2 regions of the Lysinibacillus sp. NPDC048646 genome follow, and region 2 is predicted to be linked to the other one. Evidence: riboswitches for the same ligand, from Rfam matches in the RefSeq annotation. Region 2 holds a riboswitch; the other holds the start of a gene.
The links. Region 2 has a riboswitch for cobalamin ahead of cobT (nicotinate-nucleotide--dimethylbenzimidazole phosphoribosyltransferase). Riboswitches for the same ligand answer to the same signal wherever they lie in the genome.
Positions count from the first base shown of each region.

Region 1: it holds a riboswitch for cobalamin, as region 2 does, so the genes downstream of both, metE (5-methyltetrahydropteroyltriglutamate--homocysteine S-methyltransferase) here and cobT (nicotinate-nucleotide--dimethylbenzimidazole phosphoribosyltransferase) in region 2, are expected to answer to the same signal.

Region 1 covers NZ_JBNNLZ010000002.1:182,611-194,043, forward strand. The annotation lists gene ACQKII_RS03155 (YheC/YheD family protein) at 1-629, shown strand, start outside; gene ACQKII_RS03160 (ATP-grasp domain-containing protein) at 829-2,034, opposite strand; gene ACQKII_RS03165 (Mur ligase family protein) at 2,186-3,580, shown strand; gene ACQKII_RS03170 (UDP-N-acetylmuramoyl-tripeptide--D-alanyl-D-alanine ligase) at 3,808-5,193, shown strand; gene ACQKII_RS03175 (C40 family peptidase) at 5,352-6,695, opposite strand; gene ACQKII_RS03180 (methyl-accepting chemotaxis protein) at 7,312-9,006, shown strand; gene ACQKII_RS03185 (hypothetical protein) at 9,147-9,284, shown strand; cobalamin riboswitch at 9,351-9,529, shown strand; gene metE (5-methyltetrahydropteroyltriglutamate--homocysteine S-methyltransferase) at 9,714-11,433, shown strand, end outside.
Region 2 covers NZ_JBNNLZ010000020.1:67,422-78,854, reverse strand. The annotation lists gene ACQKII_RS18515 (translation initiation factor 2) at 1-119, shown strand, start outside; partial or broken gene ACQKII_RS18510 (GNAT family N-acetyltransferase) at 761-1,078, opposite strand; partial or broken gene ACQKII_RS18505 (transposase) at 1,075-1,155, opposite strand; gene glnA (type I glutamate--ammonia ligase) at 1,225-2,559, opposite strand; gene ACQKII_RS18495 (MerR family transcriptional regulator) at 2,660-3,034, opposite strand; gene ACQKII_RS18490 (aminotransferase class I/II-fold pyridoxal phosphate-dependent enzyme) at 3,191-4,441, opposite strand; gene ACQKII_RS18485 (trimeric intracellular cation channel family protein) at 4,591-5,196, shown strand; gene cobT (nicotinate-nucleotide--dimethylbenzimidazole phosphoribosyltransferase) at 5,403-6,458, opposite strand; cobalamin riboswitch at 6,574-6,750, opposite strand; gene ACQKII_RS18475 (rhodanese-like domain-containing protein) at 7,243-7,545, opposite strand; gene hfq (RNA chaperone Hfq) at 7,641-7,871, opposite strand; gene miaA (tRNA (adenosine(37)-N6)-dimethylallyltransferase MiaA) at 7,961-8,863, opposite strand; gene ACQKII_RS18460 (alpha/beta fold hydrolase) at 8,850-9,767, opposite strand; gene ACQKII_RS18455 (glycerol-3-phosphate dehydrogenase/oxidase) at 9,771-11,417, opposite strand.

The DNA.
Region 1 (11,433 bases), on a different contig from region 2:
AGGCTTATGATATTCAGTATAAAGAAAATGGTATGAGCTTTAAGATGAATCTTCAAGGGCAAGAAATCGCTTTGTTTATCCCCATCTTAGGAGAACATCATGTATATAATGCGCTAAATGCCATTGCGGTTGCCGATTATTTAGGATTTTCACCAATGGATATCAAAGAGGGTCTAAATTTCAAGAAACCACCAAGAAGACTAACATTGTACAATTGCCGCGATCAAATTACGGTTATTGATGATACAGTTCACTCGCATCCACAAGGCGTACGAGCTGCTATTGATGTACTCACCAACATAGCGAAGAACCGAAAAGTTGCGATCATTGGCCAGATGCGAGAATTAGGGGATTTACGAGAGGAAGAATATCGTAAAGTGGGCGAGTACATTTGTGAACAAGAAATAGAGATTTTAATAACCTATGGATTTCGGACAGAAGAAATAGGGGCAGCAGCAAAGGCAAAAGGGATGAATCTATCAAATATTTATCATTTTACGAACAAGGAAGCTTTACATGCACTATTAGTAAAAATCGTCAAACCGCACGACACTATTTTAGTAAAGGGTGCAAGTAAAACGAATATGTTTGAGACGGTTAAATTTTTAGATCAGACATATAAAGCATAAATGCAAAAACCCGAGTAACTGCCCGCTTGATCGTGGCAATTATTCGGGCTATTTGTTTTGGCAAAAGTTCAGTGAATTTTTTGTTCGTGCTAGGTTCAGTTATTGTTTAAAAGGTATTTTTAGAATACTGGAAAGGTTGCCCAATGAGGGCACCTATAGAAATTTTACGAAAGTAGTAGGATTTCGCCTACTTTCGTAATTATAGCGCTTTTAGGAGAAACTTGATTTCTTTCGCAGCGCTAGTAGCGTTTCTTTTAGCTTCAACTAATGTGGTGCCTTCTGCAATGACATATGCATAGCGATGGCCCATAGATAATGGAGGGGTTAGAATTGTTCCTTTTTTAGGCTTCACATAGACTTCCACTACGCCTTTTGAGTTAGTTGCTCGTGTTTTTCCAATCACTCTCTCTAAAACGCCTCTACTCTCTACAATAACGTACTTTGTAAAGATGAATTTTCTGTGCCTTGGTTCGACATTAGGTTGTTCCCCTAAAAATAGTTTAAGTGTTTCTTCCACTAAACTAAATCCGAATGCAGCGAGAAGCATATTATTCATAGCTCCGCCTGAAATTCTAGGATTGATTTCAATAAGTTTCCAACCTTTTTTTGTTAAACGAAGCTCTAAATGCAGTGCACCATTTTCAATGTTAAATGCCTTGACGATGGAATGGAGCACTTCCTCAATACCAGTTTGAATGTTCTTCGGAACCTCTGCCAGTACCCCATAACCGGTAATGATAAAACGTTTACCTTGCGTAATCTCTTGTTCAATAATACCGATAATATGAGCTTGCTGTTTATAAACAAAGGCCTCTACTAAATATTGTGGTCCGTCAATATATTCTTCTAGCATAATCGTTTCACCAGGATTTTTGCTTTGGAGAAAACGCAGGTGTTTATGGAGTTGGCTTTGATCTGCCGCTAACAGTACGTCTTTAGAGCCGGTAGATTTTGGCGATTTCACGATCAGTGGATATACCATTTTTTTAGTAAATGGTTCATGCGGTTTTACTAGAAAAAACTCCGGAGAATAGGGCTGATCCTTTAAGAAATTCCTGGTTTTCTCTTTATCTTCCATCATTTCAATGGCCTCAGATGACGTATAGTTGTGACAAAATTCATCACATAAGATAGAAGCAATATGGACAAAAGGGTCTACAAAACTAACAATCGTTATAATTTCTAACCCCGTTTTGGATAAATCGTAAATTTTATCTTTCATTTCTTCGATATCTGAAGTGTCGATAAAAATCATTTTATGAATATCTGGATAGGCTTTTCTCTGCTGTAATTGCTTTTCATTATTTGTGAAAAGTACAGTCAAGTAACCCAATTTCTCCGCTGCTCTTATGGCTTCACGACTTGACCCGGATTTATTTGTACCGATAAATACAATTGCTTTCAGTTATATCACTCCTTCGATTGGTACTTGGATTCTTAATATACATTTTATATATATGCTCACGAATAGTTTTCTTCTAGTTAGGTATCATGTCTACATCCAAGCAACTTTTGTCGACGTACATATACTAGAAAAGAAAGGAGTGTGAACAGATATGAAGCCTCTTCCGGTGAAAAATTTAACAGCGATTATTGCAGGTAAATTAGTGCAAGGGTCGGATGAAGTGCTTATCCACTACGGCGCATATCGACTAAAACAAGTAAAAAAATCAAATACAGCCCTTTTTACAAATAAACGTATTGTAAACTGGAAAAGTCTTGAACCACTTTCTCCTCTAGTGCTTGTTACGGATTGGTCCTATAGTCAAAATGAGATTCCTAAACATGTAATCATTATTAAAGTAGCGAATACTGATGAGGCCTACTGGAAGTTTGTACATTTTTACCGTAGCCAATTTGATATCCCCGTAATAGCTATTACGGGTACTTCTGGAAAAACAACGACAAAGGAGATGATAAAACATATTCTTTCTGCTGGAAAAAAAGTGACGGCGACTACGCTAAGTAGCAATTCCAGAACAGCCTCTTTGCAGTATTTACTAAGCATTGACGAGGATACGGAGGCAGCCGTTTTTGAAACAGCTGTTGGTTCTCCGGGGGATGTCACGAATGCAGGGAAGTATTTCAAGCCGAAAATCGGGATTATTACCAATATAGGTGCTCATCATTTAAATTACTGTAAAACTTTAGAGGGCTATATACAAGCTAAAGGTGAAATGGTGGATATTATTGACCCCACCGGTTCATTAATTCTGAATGCTGAGGATATCAACACCCAAAAAATTGATTTGTCGAGATTCCGAGGCCGCATTATTAGAATTGGTAAGGATGCATCCTGTGATTTTAGAGCAAGTAATATTCGCTACGGTCAAAATGGTATGCAATTTACTGTTCATCATAAAATGTCGAACCATGAAATATTTGTCCCTGGATTTGGTGAGCATCAAGTATATAATGCACTAGCAGCTATTGCAGCTGTTTGTGAGCTGGGTGTGCCAATTGCAGCAGCGGCCGTCCAATTGTATACATTCCGGCAATTGAATAAGCAACTACAAAGATTTGAAGGCATTAATCACTCGATATTATTGGACGATACTTGGAGTATTACGACCACTTCTTTAGAAGCCGCATTGAAGGTATTAAATTCGCTTGGTGAGGGTAAGAAAAAGATAGCGGTGATTGGGACGATTACGGATCTAGGATCTTGGGGATATATTATTCACGAGCAAGCAGGTGAGCTAATCCATCGCATAGGCGTTGATGTACTCATTACGATAGGGGAGCATGCACGTATTATGGCAGATCATGCCGTTGATTTAGGTTTTAATGCACCCGTTTATACATTTAGGAATGGTATGTTCGCATATAAGTTATTACAAAAAATTGTGGACGAAAATACCATTGTGCTCGTAAAAGGAGATATGTACAGTAAGCAAATGTTCCAATTGGCAGCAGATTTAAAGATAAAGCCATCATTGCCCGCTGAATAGCATGCGCTCGTGATGAGAGATCTACGATAACATCGTGATAAAAACAGTGCACAAGTGAGTAGTCGATATTATTGTATTTTATTCTACTGGAAAGAAGCGCTCCGGATAGAAGATAAAGTATTGGATAATATGCTAGTCAATGTTCGTAATATGGATGAATTGCTTATTCACTACCCAATCGTCCAGAAATCACATTTCATACTATAATGAGAGGGGGCGGAGTTAACTTGCAAAATATACGTGTGAAGGAGATAAGGACTTTACTGCAAGGCGAATTATTGAACGGTTCTGAGGATTGGCTTGTTAAACATGCCATTTACTATAACCGGCATGATTTGACGCATAGTAATACACTTATCTTTGTTAATAGAAACGATGCAGTCAACTGGAATGAAATAGACAATAAGGGACCTTCTCTTGTCATTTCAGATAAGTCTTCAACTGAGCTGAAAAACGCACTTACCAATACGACTGTTATCCAAGTAAAAAGTAATGTGCAGGCATACTGGAAGTTTATCGAATATTACAGAAATCTTTTTCAAATACCTGTCGTTGCTTTAACCGGGACATGTGGGAAAACAACGACGAAAGAAATGATCAAACATATTGCAAGTAAGGATTGGCATGTGCAGGCATCTGTGAGTAGTAAAAATGAGCCACGTCAATCTTTACCCTATTTGACTGGCATCGATGAGACAACAGAAGCAGCTGTATTTGAGTTGGGATTAGGAAATACAGGTAATATTAAACATCAATGCATGATTTACCAGCCTACGATTGGCATTATTACAAATATCGGTGTGCATCATTTAGATGGCTGTAAAAACTTAGAAGGTTATATTAAGGCGAAATCAGAAATCGTAGAAGGTATAACAAAAGGCGGGACTTTAATCATCAATGGTGATGATGAAAATACAAAAAAGGTCCCTTTGCATACGTTTAAAGGCAAGATTATCACCCTAGGAATACAGGAACAGGCAAATTACAGAGCGTCTAAAATACAATTTACGAAAAATGGCATGAGATTTGTACTGCAAGTGTCAGATGAAAAGTTTAATGTATTTGTTCCTGGGTACGGTGAACACCAAGTGTACAATGCGCTAGCTGCCATAGCAGCTGTAAAAGAAATGGGCATGACCATAAATCATGCCATTGCTCGTTTAAGGACGTATAAGCCGATGGCAAGACATCTAGAGTTTTCAACGGGGATTGGTGAATGTACCATTGTAGATGATACGTGGACAAATAACCCAACATCAGTTGAAGCAGCTTTGAAGGTTTTAGATACGATTGGAAAAGGGAAAAAAGTAATCCTTGTACTCGGTGATATTAAGCGGTTGGGGAACTTCGAAGAAAAGTATCATCGTGAGATTGGCTCGATGGTGGCCAAAAGAAATATTCAAACGCTGATTACAATTGGAAAAAGGGCAGAAGATATAGCGAAACAAGCGCTGAAAGATGGCACAAGTGCAGAGGTTCATATTTTTAAAGATGTTACAGGGGTTTTAGATGTGCTCAAGCCAAAACTGGACCCCGAAACCATTGTGCTGATAAAGGGTCCGATGTCTAGTAGATCCATGATTGAATTTGCGAATAACTTAAAAGATATATAATAAGGTAGGGAAAGGGGGTGCCTCAAAGTCATTTGAGACACCCCCTTTCTGTATCAAAAGTGAAGCGGAAGATGAAAAAGTATGATGAAAGCCATTGCCGGTATATTTCTATCTAATTCCAGCAATTGATATATGACATAGACCCTTCTTACTTTATACTAGAGAACGCGGCGAGCCGAAACGTAGTTTTGTTGCGCCCAAGTAGAATTTAGGTTTTGTTTCACTATATTATTAGCGGTCATACTAATAAATTGATTGTCACCAATATAAATCCCTGTTTGTGTAATTTGCTGTCCACCATTATTCGTGGAGAAGAAAAGAAGATCTCCTTTTTGCAGCTGTGCTTTTTGTACGCTTTTACCCACTAATGCCTGTTTGCTCGCTAGTTTATCCTTTAAATCAATCCCATGTTGTTTAAAGACATAATAGGTAAACCCTGCACTTGTAAATGTCAGTGAGTTTTCATTATACGTGTAGCCAAATTTTGCTTTTCCAGTCATACTCGAAGCAGTAGCGATGATTTTATCAGCAGAAGCTGACGGTGCGTCGGTAGTCGGTGTTGAGTTATCTGAAAAAACACGTTTTGCTGTAATATAATGCTCATTGTAGTAGTCGACGAATAACACTCTTGTCATAACACCATCAGAATTTGGAATGATGATACGATGATCCCCAGCGTAGATGCCTACAAGTGAAGGGGTTTGAGAGCCCTTGACACTATTAAAGAATACTAAATCGCCTTTCTTTAAATTGGCACGTGAAACAGTTGTTCCAATATTCATTTGTTCCTTTAAAGTTGTTTTACCAAGGTTCACGCCACTTTTTCGATAGACAAAATCTACAAACCCTGGTGCCGTAAAGCGTAGCGATGATTCGTTATTTGTTGTGCTCATTGTGACTTTGTTTTTATAAGTTAAGGCGTTTTCAACAATTTTATCGCCCTTCGTTGCTGGATTAGCTGAAAGCAAAGTAGGTAAGACTCTTCGCGCAGATACATAATTATCTGTATAATATGGCTTGCTATTTAAATCAGAAATCACGATATTTTGCTGGCTATCAGCCATATGAATCATTTTATTGTCACCAATATACATGCCTACATGATCAGGGTCTGTGCCGGTTTTTTTACTTTTAAAGAATAGTAAATCCCCTTTTTGTAATTGATTTTTCGCAACATATGTCCCTTGCTGTATCATATAATTTTCATTATAAGTCCCAAGATCTACACCGTTCTTCTCGAAAATGTACATTAAAAATGAAGCACAAGAAAATTTGTAAGGAGATGTAGGCTTGTATACTGTATTGCTGTATGTTGCCTTACCTATTAAGCTTTTTCCTGTTTGAATGAGTTGGTCCGCTTTCGTCGCAACGGCTTGAGCGTTATTCTGTGCATTTGTAGTGGCAGCCTCTACTTCAATTGGATGAATGGTACCTTGAACCATGCCCAATGAGCTAAAACCTAATGTTAGTGCTAATGTAGTGGTTAAAAATTGTTTTTTCATGCGATGTGTTACCTCCTAGATACTAGCGATTGGAATAATTCTGTTGGCTAGTGATTGGAATAATCGTAGCATGAAAAAGTGTAAGTTCTTCTAGGTAAATGTTTCCACGGACTGCCTGTAAAAGCTTTAAAGCTTGGTACAAAAGGCTTTGTCGTTGGAATTTACAGTTTGATTACAAATATTTCAGTTACTGTATTATTTGCAGAAATTGGTGTCAATGTTGTTAGTGATACTTGATGATCTGTAAACATTAAACTCAGATGTGCTGATTGCTGTAGCTTTATATCTGGATGATTTAGAATAGAAAGTCGCGACAAATCTCTCATCAATCAATAGCTTATGCACAAGAAATAAAAATATCAAAATAATTTTAAGGAATGATATAAAAATAACTTTCTTATTTATAAATTACTAATAAAAGCATGTTTTCTGTGAAATATTTTGATAAGAAACACCAATTAAATACATAATTCGAGTCATGGGATTTATAGGGAATGTATGATATATTTAGGTTGATTTAATGGATAATATTACAAATAATAACGAAAAAAGTAGGTGATTTACACGAACAATTGCTCGTAATTTGTATTTTTTCACTAAAAAGGGGGCTAATAGTATGTTGCGGAAACTTAGGTTCAAGACAATCAGAGCGAAAATTTTAAGCGGATTTTTTATTGTCGTATTTTTTATAGCATGTTTTAACACCTACAGCTATTTTGCAAACAAACGAGTCATTACTGCGAGTGAAAATATAGTGCATAAAGAATTACAGCTACTAACAGCAAATGAAAAGCTTGCCTCAACGATTAGTGTCAGAACAACTGCTGCCAAAAGCTATGTCTTAACTGGTGATCAGCAGTATAAAAAGGAATTTGAAGATTATATAAAAATAGCAGAAGAAAATAATGCCATTTTAAATAAATTTTCGACAGATGCAAGCTTAGCCACTACTGTTGAAAAGGCAAGAGAGTGGCGGAATTATGTACAAGCGAAAGTATTTGATGAGTACGATAAAGGAAATATCGAAATTGCCATTGAAAACCTAAATGCAATTGATAATTTAGCAGCTGAGATACGACAAAGCTATGAGGGGCTTGCCTTGGCAAGGGAGGATTCCATTAATAAGCTTGGTGAAGAGATGATTGCTCAATCTAAATTCACGATGCACTTGGGTGTATTCATAGGTTTATTGACAACGATACTCGCGATTGTAACCGCTTACTTTTCTGCGCGCATGATTGCTAATCCGATAAAAGCTGTCATTGAACAACTATCAAAGATGGCCGAAGGGGACATTAGTCAGCCAGCTCTACCAGAAAGAATGCAGGATGAAATTGGCTTACTTGTACAATCTACAAACACCATGAATCGTAAGCTTCATGAAGTAATAGGATCGATACATGTCGTTTCGGAAAATGTTGCTGCTAGTAGTGAAGAGTTAGCACAATCTTCGCTGGAAGTGAAAACGGGTGCACAGCAAACCGCACTGACGATGCTAGAGTTAGCGGGTGGCTCAGAATCTCAAGCGCATAATGCCAGTGATTTAGCTCAAATGATTGACGCTTTTAAAGTGAATGTGCAACAGGCAAATACACAAGGTGTCAATTTACAAGGACATTCGAAGGAAGTATTAAAGCTCACAGCAAGTGGTCAACAGTTGATGGATGCGTCTACCCAGCAAATGTTTGCCATCGACCAAATTATTTATGAGGCTGTTACCAAGGTTGAGGATTTAAATCGTCAATCGCAAGAAATTTCCACATTAGTATCAGTTATTGACAATATTGCGAATCAAACGAATTTATTAGCATTGAATGCTGCCATCGAAGCGGCTAGAGCAGGAGAGCAGGGTAAAGGCTTTGCCGTTGTAGCCGATGAAGTTCGAAAGCTTGCAGAACAAGTGTCATTTTCTGTAACGGATATTTCGTCGATAGTGGCGCGTATTCAAAGTGAAACAGTGGGTGTGACAGCATCGCTTCAAAAGGGATATCAAGAGGTAAAGAATGGCACCGAGCAAATTACGAATACGAGTGCAACTTTTGAAAATATAGCATCTGCAGTGGATAATATGTTTATGAATATTCAAGGAATTACCGGAAATTTGCAAGATATATCTACAACCACTGAGCAAATCAACCGATCCATTGATGAGATTGCGGCCATTTCGGAAGAGTCGGCAGCGGGTGTTGAAGAAACGACTGCTACCATAGATCAAACCGTTGGAACGATGGACGAAATCGCGAAAAATACCGAGCAATTAGCATTGATGGCGGATAGTTTAAATAAAGAAGTGCAGCAATTTAAATTGTAAAGTGAAGCAGCCATCCATGATAGATGGCTGCTTTTGAGAGTTACTGCATTGGTTCGATTATCTCTACTCGACATGGCAGTAAAAATGTTTACCTTGCTCCTTTCTTCTAATTTTAGGAACTGACGGATAGAATTAAGAATGTGACGGATAGAATCATCAAAGTGACGGATAAAACTGCGAATGTGATGGATAGAATCATCAAAGTGACGGATAAAACTGCGAATGTGATGGATAGAATCATCAAAGTGACGGATAAACATTGTGAGTGTGATGGCTAGCAACGCAATCATTACTGAAATAATTCTACTTTTCTGAAAAATATATGCTATAGTTAGAGCATAATTGAATATTGTGTAAGAGTTGGTGCCAAATGAAAGTTTGGCTTAAAAGGGAAGTCGGTGTAAATCCGACGCTGTCCCGCAACTGTAAATCGGAGCAAATCACAAATGCCACTGGGAAACTGGGAAGGCTGTGAGGCGTGTTGATGAGAAGCCAGGAGACCTGCCAATATCTAGTACACACCAAATAACCTACGTGGAAATAGGTGGTGAGATGTGACCATACCGGCACTGTGCGAAACGAAAGAAATAGTACGATTTCACAATGAATTTCGTATCGTTTCGTTATAGTTAATTTCGACAGACCATAAACCATTTTCCGAATAGGAGAATGGCTTTTTTTATTTGCATACAAAAGGAGAGAGTGACATGACGTACACAACTACAGCCATTGGTTATCCGTACATCGGGGAAGACCGCGAATGGAAAAAAGCATTAGAGACTTTTTGGAGAAATGAGCTTTCACAGGAGGACTTTTTACAGCAGTTAAAAGAAATACGCTTAGCCCGCATTGAAAAGCAACTTCGTTATGGTTTAGATATCGTAAGCGTAGGCGATTTCACCTATTATGATAGGATACTTGATACAGCGATGATGTTTGGCTTAGTGCCAAAGCGCTTTGACTGGCAGGGAACTCAGCTAGATTTACACACCTATTATAGTGCGGCTCGTGGTAACGACAACGCAGTTGCTTGTGAAATGACCAAATGGTTTAATACGAACTATCATTACATTGTGCCTGAATTCGAGGGACAAACATTACAGCTCACGGAAAATAAAATTCTCGCTGATTTCTTAGAAGCAAAAGAAGCGTTTGGCATTACAGCAAAGCCAACTCTCATTGGGCCTTATACATTTTGTAAGCTGACAAAGGGTTATGATAAAAAAACACAGGTGGCTTTTATTTTAGCGTTACTCCCCCTTTATACGCAGGTTATCAAAGAGCTAGTAGACGCTGGTGCCGAGTGGATACAGTTAGAAGAGCCATCCCTTGTCACAACATTAGAGGAGGCAGAGGTGAAGCTCGTTCAGGAAATCTATACGCAATTAACAGCAGCTGTCCCTAACGCAAATATTATGCTACAAACTTATTTTGAATCGTTATCAGCGTATGAACAGTTAGTAGCACTTCCTGTCCAAGGAATTGGTTTAGACTTTGTTCATGGCTACGATAAAAACATGGAGTCACTGCGTCAATATGGCTTCCCTCAAGATAAAGTTTTAGCTGCTGGCGTTGTTAATGGTCGAGATATTTGGCGTGCAAATTTAGCACAGGTGAGCACGACCGTAAAAGCGATTGAACAGTTGAGCAATGCAAAGGATATGTGGATTCAGTCCTCATGTAGTTTACAGCATGTACCGATTACGACTGCACGCGAGACCAAGTTAGATCCCGTTCTAAAAAATGCACTTGCCTTTGCAGATGAGAAATTAGTAGAAATTACAGAAGTAACAAAATATGTACAGGAAAAAAATCATGCCACAAATCAAACAATTTCGGAGAGTATGAAGGCAATCGAAGCTTTAAAAAATCATCCAGTACGTAATAATAGAGCTATTCAACAGGCTGTACAAGCTGTGTCGACACAGGATTTTGAACGTCAGCATGATTTTCAATCTCGCCAACATATTCAGCAGGAACTATTACAGCTACCTTTATTCCCAACAACAACGATTGGTAGCTTCCCACAGTCAGATGAGGTCAAACGTATGCGTAGTGCTTGGCGTAAGAAACAGTTATCAGATGAAGAGTATGCAACATTCGTAACACAAGAAACGAAACGTTGGATTGCTATTCAAGAAGAGTTGGATATTGATGTGTTGGTGCATGGTGAATTTGAGCGTACTGATATGGTGGAATACTTCGGTGAAAAGTTAACAGGCTTTGCTTTTACGGCAAAGGCATGGGTCGTATCCTATGGCTCGCGCTGTGTCAAGCCACCGATTATTTACGGAGATGTTGCGTGGGAAACACCGATGACGGTAAAAGAGACAGTGTATGCCCAAAGTCTAACAAATCGATATGTAAAAGGAATGCTAACGGGTCCGGTAACCATCTTAAATTGGTCCTTTGTACGTGATGATATTT
Region 2 (11,433 bases):
CGAGTAACCAGAATCCTCAAAACCAAAATAATGATCAATCTAAAAGTTCAGAAGACATGCAAAAACAGATAGACTATTTAATAAATGAACTAAAACAAGTAAAAAAAATGATGCGATAACTCCAACTTACTGACAAGATACTTTTGATTAATTGTTATTTTGAAGTTTTAATAAAAAGAGGTGTAATCTTTTGCAATAGCCACAAATGGCGAATTCAATGCCATTCGATTTTACGAACGCTTGGCTCAACTTGCTCCAAACGGTGAAATTAGAGATAGAATTCTTGAAATAAGAAATGATGAAATACGTCATTATCAAAGTTTTCCCTACATTTATACATGCATTACAGGACAGCAACCATGTCCTCAAATAACCGAACAATTGCCAACTTAACTTTAAAAGTGGAGTGATAACCGCTTTTAAAGATGAACAAGAAGCAGTCGAGTTTTACCTTAGAGTAGCTAGGGAACCTTATATTCCATATATCAGTAACCAATTTAGGTCGAATGCTTTAGATGAACAGAGTCATGCTGTTTGGTTTTTATTTTTTTATAACAAAATACTAATGACGCTACCGACTATTGAGGTCGGTTTCTTTATTAACTCTTGTTACTGAACATTTTTTATCAGATATTCACTGTGATGAAATTCAAAATTCCACTTTGATATATCTGTTTAAGGTAACCTTCTACTCCTTCTTACTCAACTAACCGGCCACGTTAGCACAAGAAGCGATTGTTCAATTAGGTTGTTGCACAGTTTATTTCCATTCATTAGCCAAAAGTCCATAAATAACGTGGTCTACATAATGGTCATATAACCACTCTGCTTGTCTTATTCTTCCTTCTTCTTTAAAATCGAACCTTTCTGGAAGTGCTCTACTTTTTTTATTTTCAACTGCGACTCTAACTTCAATTCGATTTAGTTTAAGGTCATTGAATCCGTAATCAATTAATGTTTTGAATGCTTTAGACATTATACCTTTACCTTGAAATTTTTCACCTAACCAATAACCCACAACACCAATTTTGTTATTCTTATTGATTTCATTAAATCCGATTGTACCAGCAATTCTTCCATCTTGATTTGATCATAAATAACTTGTCTTCTGTATTTCGATGCGAAGACGATATGATACTTACATTCCCTTGTTATATGTGCTCATAGCAAGGGGTTTTCCAAAAAAAAGAAAAGCGTTGGAGCCTAGAGCCCCAACGCTTTTAATTAATACATTTTTAAATATTGATCGCGTTCCCATTGGTGTACTGTTGTGCGGTACATGTCGAACTCGATTTCTTTTGCTTCTTTGAAGTTTGCATAGATATGTTCACCTAGCGCTTCTTGAGCAATTTTGTCTTTTGCTAGTAATGCTAAAGCGTCATCCAGTGCTGGTGGTAAATTTTCAATACCATTTGCCTTACGTTCTTCTTCACTCATTACATAGATGTTACGGTTGATGGCAGCTGGTGGTGTTAATTGTTGGCGGATTCCTTCTAGGCCCGCTTCTAAAATAACAGCCATTGCTAAATATGGGTTTGCTGCTGGGTCCACTGAACGTACTTCTACACGAGTTGAAAGACCGCGTGCAGATGGAATACGGATAAGTGGTGATCGGTTTTGCGCTGACCATGCTACGTAACATGGCGCTTCATAACCAGGAACAAGTCGTTTATAAGAGTTAACTGTTGGGTTTGTTACTGCTGTGAAACCTTGAACATGCGCAAGAACTCCTGCCATGAATTGCATAGCTGTTTCAGAAAGACCTAGTTCTGTTGATTTATCGAAGAATGCATTTTCTTTACCTTTAAATAAAGATACGTTGAAATGCATACCAGAGCCTGCTTCACCGAATAATGGTTTTGGCATGAATGTAGCATGTAAGCCATGTTTGCGTGCAATTGTTTTCACAACTAATTTGAATGTTTGGATGTTATCACAAGCAGTGATTGCATCAGCATATTTGAAGTCAATTTCGTGTTGTCCAGGCGCTACTTCATGGTGAGACGCTTCGATTTCAAAGCCCATTTCTTCTAGTTCTAATACGATGTCACGACGGCAATTTTCACCTAAATCAGTTGGTGCTAAGTCGAAGTAACCACCGTGGTCATTAACTTCTAATGTTGGTTCACCTTTTGCATCTAATTTGAATAAGAAAAATTCTGGCTCAGGTCCTAAGTTGAAGCTTGTGAAGCCTAAGTTTTCCATTTTTTTCAGGATTCGTTTTAAGTTGTTACGTGGGTCACCAGCAAATGGTTCGCCTTTTGCAGTGTACACGTCACAGATGAAACGTGCTACTTTCCCTTTTTCAGAAGTCCAAGGGAATACTACGAAAGAACCTAAATCAGGAAATAAGTACATATCTGATTCTTCGATACGTACGAAGCCTTCAATTGATGAGCCATCGAACATCATTTTGTTATCTAGTGCTTTGTCTAGTTGGCTTACAGGAATTTCAACGTTTTTGATTGTGCCAAGAATATCCGTAAATTGTAAACGAATAAAGCTTACATTTTTTTCTTCGATTAGACGCTTAATGTCCTCTTTTGTGTATTTACCCACAGTTTTCCACACTCCTATAAATTGTCTAGCTTATATTATTACCCTACCCTATTCATGAAACAATAAACGGTCCGCTCAAAAAGCTTACGATTGCTCAATTTTAATAGAATCGAGATAAATCCCCACGTCTGATGGATGATTTTTGCATGCGCTGTGCTTGACGCACTTCTTCGCGCATAATTCGACGCAATTCTTTGTCGCTTAAATCTGGTTCTTCTGCTGCAACAGGATCAAGCTTTTTAGCGAATATTTTTTTAATTTTCGCCATATTCATGCCCTGCTCCAAGTAATCCTTTACTTCTAGCAGTGTGTCGACATCATTTAATGAAAACATACGACGATTGCCTTCTGTTCGGTGCGGCTCGATTAAATGGTGTTCTTCATAATAACGAATTTGGCGTGCCGAAAGCTCGGTCAATTGCATCACGATACTCATGGATAATAGCGGCATAGTTCGTCTAATTTCACGACTCATTTAAGTCCCCTCCAATACCCGCTAATCATATAACGAAAATTTTTCACTGTCAATAAAGATGTAAGGTTTCCTAACATCATTTTTCAGATTTTTTTTGAAGTGATAAAAAATTGTAAAAAACGATAGAAAAAAATGCTTGAATTAATTATTGTTTCCCTATTTTGAGATGGATTGCACTGCGCTACAAATGGCCAATTTCACGTGCTCATACGTTAATCCACCTTGAATGAACGCTGTATAAGGTGGACGAATCGGACCATCCGCTGTTAGCTCAATACTCGAACCTTGAATAAATGTTCCTGCCGCCATAATAACATCATCCTCGTACCCAGGCATATACGCTGGTTCTGGGGCATAATGCGCATTAATCGGAGAATTCGCTTGAATTTCTCGACAAAAAGCAATCATCTGCTCCGCCGTTTGGAATGATACCGATTGAATTAAATCCGTTCGCACAGCATCATAACTAGGTGACGTCGTCATGCCTGCTTCCGCCAACATCCCTGCTGTGAAAATGGCACCTTTTAACGCTTGTGAAACTACGTGAGGCGCAAGGAAAAAACCTTGATAGAAATCACCTAATGTATTTAATGTGGCACCAGCTTCAGCACCAATACCCGGTGACGTCATACGATAGGCGCATTTTTCTACTAAATCGGCACGGCCGGCAATATAACCACCGATTTTGGCTAAGCCACCACCTGGATTTTTAATCAGCGAGCCTGCCATTAGATCAGCACCGACCTCAGTCGGCTCGTGTGCCTCGACAAATTCACCATAGCAATTATCCACAAAAATAACTGCATCTGGTGCAAGTTGACGAACCTTTGCACACATTTCTGCAATTTGTGCAATCGTAAATGATGGTCGTGTGGCATAGCCCTTAGAACGCTGAATTGCAATCATTTTGGTGTTCGGTGTAATGGCTGCTACTACACCTTCCCAATCAATCGTGTGGTTGTCGATTAAATCCACATGACGATAGCGTATTTTATAATCCTTCAGCGAGCCAGTATCCTTGTCTCCCCCATCAACAATCGATTGCAATGTATCATATGGTTGACCCGAAATATAAAGCAACTCATCACCAGGACGTAACACACCGAATAAACTAAGCGTGATGGCATGCGTACCCGAAATAATTTGCGGACGCACTATAGCTGCTTGTGCTCCAAATACCTCTGCATAGACACGTTCAAGATTGTCACGACCTTCATCATCGTAACCATAGCCATTGGAAGGGTGCAGATGATAATCACTTACCTGATGCTTTCTGAATGCCGCAAGCACCTTTTGTTGATTGTAAAACGCCATGTCCTCTACTTTTGCATGATAAGGACGTACCTTTTCTTCTATTTTAGCCGCGAAAGCTAGCGTTTGTTCTGTTAAATTACTTGTAAAAGTCATTGTTTTCGTCTCCGTTTCACATATGTTCCTGTCTTATCTTATCAATTTGTGCGCAAGCCTGCAAAACTTGCTATTGTTTCTATTTACAAGATGCGCTAAGCTAAGGGGCGGACTTATTACAAATTATTCTCGTATAAGGAGTGAAAGTTGTGGCTTGGGAAGTATTTAGCACCATTGGGACAATTGCCTTCGCCATTTCCGGGGCAATAATTGCGATGGAGGAAGAATACGATTTATTCGGTGTATATATACTTGGCATTGTAACTGCATTTGGTGGCGGTGCCATTCGAAATTTACTGATTGGGTTGCCCGTGACAACACTGTGGGGCCAGGATATGATGTTTCAAATTGCCATAGCGGCGATTACGATATTTTTTATATTTCCACATCATCTTATCCAGCATTGGCATCGCTGGGGCAATTTCACGGATGCCATTGGCTTATCGGCATTTGCCATTCAAGGCGCACTTTATGCTGTCAAACTCAACATGCCAATTAGTGCAGTCATTGTGGCCGCTGTCTTAACAGGTTCAGGTGGTGGGATTGTTCGTGATGTATTAGCTAGACGCAAACCACTCGTACTCCGCGATGAAATCTATGGGGTATGGGCAGCAATAGCAGGACTTATCGTAGGGCTAGAACTATTTTCAGGAGATATCTTTTTATATGTATTATTCGGTGTCATAACAGCATTACGCATTCTCTCTTATATGAAGAAATGGCGTTTGCCGTTGCGAAAGTTGAATCGAGCTTAGCCAAATTACTTTCAATGCTAAATACCAACAAGCCCAAATAGCTATTCTGTTACTTGGGCTTGTTTTCCCCTATTTCTTAAAAAAATAACATGCTACAACGATTACTGTCACCAAGTATTCTAAGTAAATCTATACTTATTGAAAATACGGTAACTACTTTGAAAAGAACTAATTGTTTTTCTTTAATCGAAAATTCATAGATCTGGTTACTTTTCCAACAGCTTCATCGATTCTTCTAATGTAGCCATGTTTTTCATCATGGAGCAAGCTGCGTCCAAAATAGGAAAGGCTAAAGCTGCACCAGAGCCTTCTCCCAATCGCATATTCATATGCAGCATCGGTTCAACTCCGAGCAAATCGGCGGCAATTTTTGCACCTGGTTCTTCAGAGGTATGAGAAGGAATGATATAGTCTTTAACTTTTGGTTCGAGTTCGTATGCAAGAAGTGCAGCAATGGTAGATATAAAACCATCAATGACCACAGGCTTGCGATTAGCAGCGGCAGCAAGTACGACACCCGCCATAGCGCCTATTTCTAAACCACCAACTTTTGCAAGAATATCAATCGCATCTTGGCGATTTGGTTTGTTTAAGGCAATGGCTTTTTGAATGACCTCTACTTTATGTTCAATTCCCCCAGGTCCAATGCCTGCACCGAATCCTGTCACTTCAAGCGGATTACACGCATGAAGAACCGATAATATCGCAGCACTTGGCGTTGTATTGCCAATCCCCATTTCACCTGTCCCGAGTACATTGGCCCCATTTTTTATTTCTCCTGTCGCTACTTCAATGCCTACTTCAATTGATTGAATAGCTTCTTCCCTTGACATGGCAGGACCTTTTGCCATATTATCCGTGCCATATTTAATTTTTTTTAGGATGACACCCGCATCAAACGGAATATCCTCCTTTACACCAACGTCTACCGTTACAATTTTTGCATTTGTAATTTTAGCGATAGCACAAACTCCTGTTAACCCTTTTGGAAAATTTAATGTTTGAAAGACCGTCACATTTTGTGGGTTTGATGTCACCCCTTCATCACAAACACCATGATCTGCCGCACAGACAATAATGGCTTTGTTATCAATATTGGGAAATAATTGTCCTGTTATACCAGATAGTTGCACGGCTAGAGATTCAAGTTTACCTAAACTTCCAGGGGGCTTGCTAAGGGCGTCTATTCGTTCCCTCGCTTCCTCCATCATCTTGTTGTCAGCACCTTGAATGTTTTGAATTGTTTGTTGTAATAAATGCATGAAAATTTCCCCTTTCCTTTTTGGCCTATTACTTTGAAAATAAGAATAAAGAAAAAACAAAAAGCCTGTAGTTTATTCCATAACAAATAAACTACAGACTTTTCCATCGTCTATATAAACCGAAGTCAATTAGGCAGGTCTCCTGGCTCAATTTCAACATTTCATAGAACCTTCCCAGCACCATGCTAGTGGCATTCTCTATGAAACTCCCTTTTACAGTGGTGGGACCGCTAAAGTTTTTCACTTTATTCCCTATTCTCCCGCAATGGGCACCTAATACTTTTATGTAACTCCTTTAAATCTACGACAAAGTGTTTTTTGTGTCAATATACTAAAATAATCGATGTAGGAACACAAAACAGTGAAGTCAAGATAATTAAACTACCGTGAGAACGCGTCTGATATAAGTCAAAAACAAAATAAGCAGTGTATGCACCCAATTATGAATGTCTACTTGACAGTGTATGGGGCTACTTGTTTGGGATATAAAGGGGTTACACATTTTAGAAATGATGCAGCCAACTTTAAGAATGAAAAACTTAGAAAAACGATAAAATTAGTTGATTGGCGTGCAGGCGACGACTCCTTGGGGGGACTAGCGAACAGCTTGAGACCCCCAAGGTGCATTAGCGACGAGGAGGCTCAAGGTTCGCCCCCAGGAAAGCGTCCGCCAAAACGGCAATCAACGGCGTCGAAGTAAAAGCCATGGCAGAAACGATTAATCGTTTCCGCCATGGCTAAACTTTTTCAGTACCCTCGTATAAACGAGGGTTTTACTCAACAATTATTTAAATTCTAACTCGCCATCGTAAGCAAGCATACCGCCTTCAAGGTTTGTTACATCAAAGCCTCGATCTTCTAGAAATGCACAGGCATTTGCAGAGCGTCCGCCAGCTTTACAAACCACGATATACGGTTTTGATGCATCCAATTCTTCTAGGCGATCTGGAATTGTGCCAAGTGCGATGTGTTGTGCGCCCGGGATCATACCTTGTGCAACTTCATCATCTTCACGAACATCGATAATGTATAAATCTTCGTTTGTATCCAGTAATTCTAATATTTCGGTTGTTTCCATTGTTTTCATGTGTATAATCCTCCAATATGTCTAAACTCTTGTACTATTATAGCGTGAACAAAAAAAAACAGCTAGTGTCACACACTAACTGTTCATATAGCCTCTTATTCTTCTGTCTCTGAAAAATCTACTTGCTTTGCTGGAACGAATGTAGAAATCGCGTGTTTGTATATAAGATGCTGTTTGTTGTCAGCGTCTACTAATAACACAGTAAAATTATCATAGGATTTTACAGTCCCTTTTAACTGGAATCCATTTAAAAGAAACACAGTTACAAAAACACTGTTTTTACGTAGATGGTTTAAGAACGTATCTTGCAAATTAATTGATTTCATCAAATGCGCCTCCCCTAATCTCTTTCTACCTCTTCATTCCTATAGTAGCATGTTCTACCAATTAAGCAATTAGTAATTTTTTGAAATTATTAAATACGCCAGTCTTTTTCGACAAATTGCACATCCATTTTATTTCGGAAATAGGTTAACTGTCTTTTCGCATAACGTCGTGAATTTTGCTTTAAACGCTCGATTGCCTCTTCAAGTGTGCATTTACTATCTAAATAATCATATAACTCCTTGTAACCGATCGCCTGAATCGACTGGACACCTCGAATATTTTGTTGCCATAAGCCCTTCACTTCTGCTAAGAGGCCCTTTTCCATCATTACATCGACACGAAGGTTAATGCGGTCGTAGAGCTCTTCACGCGACATATTTTGGCCAAGCCCTAAAATCAAATGATGATAAAGCGGAATTTCCCCACGGTTTTGTGCTGCGGATGCCTTCGAGACCCCACTAAGCTCAATCATCTCTAATGCCCGAATGACACGACGCGTATTGTTTGGATGTATTGTCTCAGCTGTTTTCGGGTCACGCATAGCAAGCTTTGCATGCATTGCCTCTGGACCTAACTTTGCAAGCTCAGCGTAATAGGCTTCACGTGCCGCTTCATCGACCTGCTCCTCTGTAAATTGAAAATCATAGAGTACTGCTTGCACATATAATCCCGAGCCTCCTACTAAAATCGGCAGCTTTCCACATCCTTGAATATCAGCAATTTTAGCTCGCACTAATTTCTGATAATCGGCAACCGAGAAGGATTCTGTTGGCTCTTTGAAACTAAGTAAATGATGTGGCACACCCTCCATCTCTTCCTCAGTAATTTTCGCCGTACCAATATCTAAACCTTCATATACTTGCATTGAATCGCCGTTAATGATTTCGCCATTATACTTTTTTGCAATTTCAATACTGAGTGCCGTTTTGCCAGAAGCCGTGGGTCCCACAATCGCTACGACCTCTGCCTGCTGTAATTTATCTTGTATCATATTTTCCCAACCACCGTAATAAAACTTGATAAACCGCTTGTTGATTGTCCTCGTTCAAAATCTCATGTCGCTTATCTTCAAACAAGTAGACTGTTACATCTTGTACACCGGCAGCTGCAAACTGCTCAGCGACTGTGTATACACCTTGTCCGTGATCACCGACTGGATCCTTGCTTCCACTTATCAATAAGATCGGTAAGTTTTTCTTTATTTTTTCAATCTCTTTTTTTCGATTCAGCAACATAAAACCTGCCGTTAAATCAACGAAAAATTGATTCGTCGGCATAAATCCACAATATGGATCATCGATATATTTCTGCACTTCTTGCTCTACCGAACATAACCAATCATAAGCCGTTTTCGGATTTGGAAACTGTTTATTAAAGCTACCGAAACTCAGCTTATTTAACAATGGGCTCTCCGTATCTTTGCCATGTTGCATCGCCAATGTACGGGCAAAGAAATGACCCGCCATATGCAATGTTGAAACACTGCCTGTCCCACATAGAATAACATTATCAACCTGATCACTATGCAATTGAATATATCTTCTTGTAATAAAAGACCCCATACTATGACCAAATAAGATAAACGGAACATCTGTAAACTGCGCATGCATAGTCATGACAATTTCATGGACATCCTCCACGACACGCTCAAAACCATTGTGCTCGGCAAAATAGCCCAATTTGCCGTTATATCCTGCTGTTTCCCCATGTCCTCGGTGATCATGCATGGTTACCGCATAGCCCGCAGCACATAGCTCCCCCGCAAGTTTCACATAACGACCGCTATGTTCTGCCATACCATGCAAAATATGAATATGACCAATACAGGAAATTGTTGGTGCCATTGTTCGCGTAAACACAAAATGTCCATCTGACATTTGAATATAGCGTTCCATTTTCTATACTCCTTCCTCAGCAAAATTTGTCGCATCAAGGATTGCTTGTTCTAGCTGAGCAACATATGTGTCTTTTTGTGCTTCTGTATAGTGAAAACGTTGTTGCATCACTTGAATAACCTGCTGCTTATAACGTTTAACTGCATGAATATCAAAGTATAATAAGCCCGTACGACGGATAAAGAAATCACTTGGCGTATATATCATCTCCTCCTTCATGCCATATAATAGCATCGCATTTAGCGCGAGTGGCATTGTGCTCCCATGTTCATGCAAATATTTCACCTGTTCAAATAAAGCATCGACATTCGTGCCATATTTTTGCACAAGTTGTTTTGCTTCATCATAATTTAAACCGTACTGAACGCCCTCTCTTGCTTTATAGGTAGTATAATCAGGGAAATTAATGGCATTTATGCCCTTTGCGCCAGAAAGCGAAAGTTCACGTGTCATACATGGACTAGCATGCTTAAATTTATGCATTTTGACAATTTTATCGACGACGGTTTCAGCCATTTGACGATAGCCTGTTAGCTTACCACCCGCAATGGTCATCAAACCACTTGGAGCTGTCCAAATTTCATCTTTACGTGAAATTTCTGAAGGATCTTTTCCTTTTTCGAAAATAAGAGGTCGTACACCTGCCCACGATGACTCTACCGTCTCACGTGCTATATTTGCTGTTGGAAATATATTTTTTGCAGCGGCTATTAAATAATCAACGTCTGCTTGCGTCGCCACAGGATGTACGGGATCACCTTCATATACTGTATCAGTTGTGCCAATATAGGTCTTACCATCACGCGGTATCGCAAACGCCATACGACCATCTGGAATATCAAAATACACAGCTTGTTGCAACGGAAAATACTTTTGGTCAAGGACAATATGTACACCTTTTGTCAGGCGTAATTGTTTCTTGTCCATCGTTTTATCCTTTTGACGAACTTCGTCCACCCAGGGACCAGCCGCGTTGACAATTTGTGCTGCATGGACTTCCACTGTTTCACCCGTAATATGATTCTTAACTTTTGCGCCAACTAGCTTTTTCTTGTTATATAAAAACCCTGTCATTTCAGCATAATTTAAACAAAGCGCCCCGTATTCAACTGCTTTTTTCAGTACTTCAATTGTGAGGCGGGCATCATCTGTGCGATATTCCACATAATAGCCTCCACCAACAAGCTCGTCACTATTCAAAAGAGGCTCGAGTGCTGCAGTTTCTTGTGCGCTCAGCATCGTTCGACGTTCATGCTTTTTCACACCTGCTAGTCGATCATATACTTTCAACGCCAATGATGTTGTAAATGGTCCAAGCGAGCCCTTCTTATATAAAGGAAGCAACATTTTTTCAGGCATCGTGACATGAACAGCATTGTCATAGACAATTTCACGTTCACGTCCTACCTCTGCTACAACACTTACGTCAAACTGTTTTAAATATCGAAGGCCTCCATGAATAAGTTTTGTCGAACGACTTGACGTACCAGCCGCAAAATCCTGCATCTCAATCAGTGCGACTGACAATCCTCTTGAGGCGGCATCAAGCGCAATTCCTGCTCCCGTAATGCCCCCTCCAATCACTAATACATCAAAGCTATACTGCTCTAAATAATGCATGATTTTAGGTCGATGCTCAAATGAAAACATACTCTTTTCCCCCATT